One region of the Providencia stuartii genome, then DNA from elsewhere that is predicted to be linked to it. Evidence: predicted binding sites of a transcription regulator. Region 1 holds the regulator's gene; the other holds the start of a gene.
The links. The regulator CRP, encoded in region 1, controls carbon source genes, mostly activating them, when cyclic AMP is high. The targets are predictions, from matches to a motif close to ATGTGANNNNNNTCACAT.
Positions count from the first base shown of each region.

Region 2: a site for CRP is predicted at 1,479-1,496, ahead of P2E05_RS07560 (PTS mannitol transporter subunit IICBA). Genes of this name have one in related genera too.

Region 1 covers NZ_CP119546.1:347,746-350,944, forward strand. Annotated here, with positions in the region: gene P2E05_RS01505 (hypothetical protein) at 1-912, opposite strand, end outside; gene crp (cAMP-activated global transcriptional regulator CRP) at 1,095-1,727, opposite strand; gene P2E05_RS01515 (OsmC family protein) at 2,034-2,438, shown strand; gene P2E05_RS01520 (phosphoribulokinase) at 2,510-3,199, opposite strand, start outside.
Region 2 covers NZ_CP119546.1:1,735,836-1,739,034, reverse strand. Annotated here, with positions in the region: gene P2E05_RS07560 (PTS mannitol transporter subunit IICBA) at 1-1,243, opposite strand, end outside; gene P2E05_RS07555 (SLC13 family permease) at 1,841-3,085, shown strand; gene P2E05_RS07550 (MoaF C-terminal domain-containing protein) at 3,129-3,199, opposite strand, start outside.

The DNA.
Region 1 (3,199 bases):
TTGGGGATCAGCCTTGTTGTGAGTCTCAGAAACGCAAAGGGATAATGCTATTTCAGTCAGACCTCTTTTAACTTGCCCATTTATAATGACGCGTCCAGTGCCTTGAGAATGAGAAGAGATGACATGAGCGGTCTGATGAATTGACTGTTCCTTTTTCGGTGGATTGAGTTCCTTAGTCGTGGTGGCTATTTTGAGGGGAATACGACTTCCTTTTTGATATGAAATTGGTTTCGGTTGAGTGAAGTGTTTAATAATGGTGTCTTTCTCGGATTGAGTTTGTTCTTTTTTATCCATATACCAAACTAAATCCAGTTCTGAATAGTTTGTACCAATAAGGCTTGCATTGAGTTCTGATTTTTTCAGGTAGAGCATTGAGCGATCTTTTAGAGATTCAGCAGAATAGCGATTAGCCTCTAATTTATCTAACACGTGATGACATTTAGATTTCAACTGCTCAAGTTTTTGTTGAAGATGACATTCAGACGTCGGTCTCTTCACATTTAATGGGGAGGTTGATTGGTTATCACAGATATGACGCTCATTTGTTTTAATCGTATTTTTTGACATGCTTGGTTTTAATGAATAGGAAAAGGGTAACGATAATGAGGGTAAAGAAGGGAGCTGGCTCTTATTGAGAATATTGGCGGTATTGATTGCCGCATCGATTTTAGTTTGCTGTATCTGACATGCGTTATCATCGTATTTTACGGGTGTCGATAAGGTGATTGAGGTTGGCTTAGTGCTATGTATTTCGTTAAGAAACTTATACTTTGCTTCTAGATTATTTCTTTTTATACGACATGATTCAGCGATTGTTTCAGTTGTCAGATTGCCACGTTTGAGCATCTCTGCATGAGCCGCTACTGTTTGGTTGATATATTTTACGGATGGGTGATGTTGACTTGTTTTCATTTTAATAAAACCTTTAAATAATAGTATATTAATTATTCTAGATTTTATTTTTTAGTGGATATGAATAATATAAAATAACGATACTTATGCTATTTGCTGGTTTTGTGGTGATATCGAAGGAAAATGGCTCTATATCAAAGATATAAAGCCATTATGCAATTGAGGTCAGACGAATTATAGGTTTATCGAGTACCGTACACCACGATAGTTTTACCATGCGCGGAGATAAGGTTTTGGTCTTCTAGCATTTTTAAGATGCGACCAACCGTTTCGCGGGAACAACCGACAATTTGGCCAATCTCTTGGCGTGTGATCTTAATTTGCATTCCATCTGGATGCGTCATCGCATCGGGTTGTTTCGCTAAATTAAGTAGCGTTTGAGCAATACGGCCTGTGACATCAAGGAAAGCCAGATTACCGACTTTTTCTGATGTGGTTTGTAGGCGGCTTGCCATTTGCGCGGAAAGGCGCATAAGGATATCAGGGTTAACCTGAATAAGCTGACGAAATTTTTTATAAGAAATTTCAGCGACTTCGCAGGCACTTTTTGCTCTGACCCAAGCTGAACGTTCTTGCCCTTCTTCAAATAACCCTAGTTCACCAATGAAGTCTCCCTGATTTAAATAGGAGAGGATCATTTCTTTGCCTTCTTCATCTTTGATTAAAACAGCCACTGAGCCTTTAACGATATAGTAAAGGGTTTCTGCTTTTTCACCCTGATGGATCAGAGTGCTCTTGGATGGATATTTATGAATATGGCAGTGTGACAAAAACCATTCAAGAGTAGGGTCTGTTTGTGGCTTGCCGAGAACCATTAGCGTTATCCTCTGTATGTTAATACAGCCATTCGGTTAATCGTCACCAGAATAGCTGGTTTTTTAAAGTCACTAGCTTAGCATATTAATTCGCATTATAGAGCAAGTTAATACCAACACTATAATATAATCAATTGAAACCTTGAGTTTTGATCTTAACCCTATCAGGTGGAACTTTGTTTGTAACATATTAAACTCAGAAAGTCTTGTTTTTATCGATTCAGCATCATAAAGCGCCTATTTGATTGAAAGGGTTTATGTAACAATGTAATCTTTTAGATAAACTTTTTCCTAGGGGAATAAAATATGGAAGCAAGAGTTAAATGGGTTGAAGGGCTCTCTTTTTTAGGCGAATCGGCTTCAGGTCATCAAGTTATGATGGACGGTAATTCCGGTGATAAAGCGCCTAGCCCAATGGAAATGGTCTTGATGGCTGCGGGCGGTTGTAGTGCTGTTGATGTTGTTTCTATTTTACAAAAAGGCCGTAATGACGTGAGGGGTTGTGAAGTTAAATTAACGTCACAGCGTAGGGATGAAGCACCTCGTTATTTTACCCATATTAATTTGCACTTTATTGTAACGGGAACGGATTTAACGGAAAAAACGGTTGAACGCGCTGTTCAGCTTTCTGCTGAAAAATATTGCTCGGTCTCATTAATGTTAGAAAAAGCCGTCACTGTTACCCACAGTTTTGAAATCAAAAACCAATAATTTATTTATTAATTATATAAATTTTTTAATTTATGATGCTTATTTTAAATAATAATAAGCATCATTTATTATTAATCATGTTTTCTTTTTATGAGTTTTTCGACCAACGGTGTCATGATTAACTCCATCGCTAATCCTAATTTTCCACCTGGTACAACGATAGTGTTCATTGCGGATATAAAAGAACCATTTAACATCGCCAATAAATAAGGGAAGTCGATCTGTTCTAGCCCCCTAAAACGAATGACAATGAAACTTTCATCTTGTGAAGGAATCGCTTTAGCGGAAAATGGATTGGATGTATCGACAGTCGGTACACGTTGGAAATTAATATGGGTACGTGAAAATTGAGGGGTAATATAATTAATATAGTCACCCATTGAACGTACGACGGAATCCATGACGGCTTCTCGTGAATGCCCCCGTTCTGTTGTATCGCGGATCAATTTTTGGATCCATTCAAGGTTAACGATTGGAACCACACCCACTAATAAATCGACGTACTGTGCGACATCGTTTTCAGGCGTGACGACACCGCCATGCAAGCCTTCATAGAATAAAACATCACTATTTGCAGGTAAGGGTTCCCACGGTGTGAATGTGCCAGGCTGAAGCCCATAGGGTACAGCTTCATCATAGGTATGAAGGTATTTACGTGATTGACCTCCACCCTGTAAGCTGTAATCTAATAAGGTCTGTTCTAACAATGAAAAATCATTCGCTTCGGGACCAAAATAGCTGATGTGGCGGCCTTGTTCTCT
Region 2 (3,199 bases), 1.4 Mb from region 1:
CAATTTCATTTAGCCCAGCATCGCGCACTTTCTTCGCTAAGACTCCGGCGCCCATCGCACTGGACCCCATTCCTGCATCACAGGCAACGATAATTTTGCGAACCTGACTCAAATTTGCTGTCTGGTTTGCTACAGCCTTGTCACTTTTTCCACTTGAAGATTTCGATTGCGCTTTCATTTCACGCATTTTTTGCGTTGCGTTACCAAGCTCATCTTCATCCCCTAAACGCGTTCGTTTTAATAAAATAGCCGACACTAAAAATGAAACTAATGTGGCACTCGTGACCGATAAAATCACACCGATTAATGATGATTTCGGCGTCATCAGCAATACGGCAAAAATAGAGCCTGGAGATGCTGGTGAAACAAGCCCCGCATGAAAGATGCTCATCACAAATACGCCCGTCATTCCACCAAGAATAACAGCAATAATTAATCTCGGATTCATCAACACATAGGGGAAATAGATTTCATGTATTCCGCCAAAAAAATGGATAATCGCGGCACCGGGCGCTGATTGTTTCGCATTGCCTTTACCAAAAAACATATAAGCCAGCAGTACGCCTAAACCTGGACCTGGGTTTGCTTCAATTAAAAAGAAGATGGATGCCCCTGTTTCTGTGGCTTGCTGTATCCCTAAAGGAGAAAAAATACCATGGTTAATCGCGTTGTTGAGAAATAAGATTTTGGCTGGTTCGACAAATATTGAGGTCAACGGTAATAGATTATGGGCCACCATCACATTGACCCCAGCGGAAAGTATTTTGGATAAACCTTCCACTAAAGGACCAATCGCAAGGTATGCAAGAATGGCGAGCAGCATCCCGATAATGCCTGATGAAAAATTATTCACCAACATCTCAAAACCTGTTTTGACTTTGCCTTCAATCCAGCGGTCAAAACGACGGATTGCAAATCCTCCTAATGGACCGGCTATCATCGCCCCCATAAACATTGGCATATCCGCCCCTACGATAACCCCCATAGTGGTGATCGCCCCAACAATGCCGCCACGTTCGCCACCCACTAAGCGACCGCCAGTATAACCAATGAGTAAGGGAAGAAGATACGTGATCATCGGGCCGACAAGTTGCGCCAACGTGTCATTTGGCCACCAGCCCGTTGGAATGAAGAGCGCGGTAATCAACCCCCACGCGATAAAGGCACCAATATTAGGCATAACCATGTTACTCAGGAAGCGCCCAAAATTCTGTACCTTTAATTTGACATTTGATGTTACCATAATAGAACCCCGTGGTACGAAAATGATACGGTTATAACGTTATCGCCAAATAACGTTTGTGATTTTTGAACAGTTTCACTCTAGCATGACCGCTATCGGATGCGTACCACGCGGGCTTTTTGTGATTGATATCACTATTCCCCCCTCACTCCCCCTATGTTTTTAGTGATCAAACTCTCAATAACGGCATGTAGCAAAACTACATTGCGTGTTTTTTGTTCATCAAACCAATTTAACGTGATTTTTATCACATTTTTTACGACGATGTTTTTTGTTAAATAGTGATTCGAATCACAAAATATTTTTAGGTTGCTTACTTTTTAACTCAGTAAAATTCACCATTTGGTCTATTGTTACTGTTATTCAATATTTTTGTAATAAACTTTCATCTCGTTGCATATCGCTCTCGTTTGATTCGCTTTTCTTTTTTGAAGTGAGGAAATTCAATTTCTCAACATCTCGACCCTATTTCATCTCATTAAAATCATCATTAAATGACCTGTTGCAACTTATTATTATTTAAAGGTTATTCTACTTGCTTCATTGATTCTTCACCGCTAAATTAGCCGTAATTTTACTAATAAGAGTGAATAGGTTATGAGCCTCACGATCATTATTTTTCTGCTAGTCTATGTTGCGATGGGGTTTGGTAAGTTGCCCGGTTTTAAAGTCGATAGAACAGGTGCTGCGGTTATTGGTGCTTTGGCCATGATGGCTGTAGGGAGTATTACGCCACCACATGCATGGAATGCTATCGATTATCGTACTATTGGGATGTTATTTGGCTTGATGGTCGTTTCCGCATCTTTTGTCGTATCCGGATTCTATAGCTGGACGGCGAACCGCGTTGCGATGCTAAACGTCAGTGCTCCAGTACTACTTGCTGTATTAATTGCCGTTGGCGGACTACTCTCCGCCTTACTCACAAATGATGTCGTTGTTGTCGCCATGACACCTTTGTTAGTCTCAATTACCTTATCTCGTGGATTAAACCCAATTCCCTTTCTGTTAGGATTTTGTTTTGCCGCTAACAATGGTGCTTCAGGTTCATTAATTGGCAGCCCTCAAAACATGATTGCGGCACAAGGGTTAGATATTTCCTTTATTGGTTTATTACAAGCTTCGGCGATCCCAGCTTTGCTATCATTACCTATTACATGGGCTATTTTAGTTTTTCTCTATCGTAATCGTTGGTATCTCGCTAAAACGGCGACAACGCCCTCGGCCCCTACTGCACCAACTGACCCCGCGACAAAACTTGATGTATGGGAAACCACCAAAGCCGGTATTATCACATTCATTGTGATCATCGCTTTCGTTATCAGTGATATACCAAGAGAACTTATTGCCTTAACGGCTGCGGGCTTTTTACTTTTAAACCGTTCGATAGCCTCAAGTGATATGTTGAAACTCGTTGATGGTAATTTACTATTACTGATTATGGGGCTATTTGTTGTCAATGCCGCCTTTGCATCGACTGGCTTACCACAACAAATGTTAAATGACTTGCGCAGTAATGGCGTTGAATTAAACAACCCTATTGTTCTATTTTTGGTCACGGGAGTATTAAGTACTATTGTCGGGAATAACCCCGCCGTGATGTTACTTGTCCCTTTCCTATCCACAAGTGGCAATGCCGATTCATTAGGTGCAGCCTTAGTATTAGGCTCTGGGTTCTCAAGTAATTTATTTGTATTTGGAAGTCTTGCCGGCATTATTGTCGTTGAGCAAGCTGCCGCTTACGGCGTCAAAATCTCATTTTCAGAATTTGCCAAGTCGGGGGGCATCGTTGCGCTGCTGTGTATGCTTTTAGCGGCCGCATGGATAATGTTAGTCCTTTAAAAAAAAGCCACTCGCTGTTTACGGCGGGTGGCCTATAGAATACTTATTTAGGGTAGTGAGTTTTATTTAAAATAGTAGCATGTGCCCCAACGGGGAATAGGCTAACTGAACTAA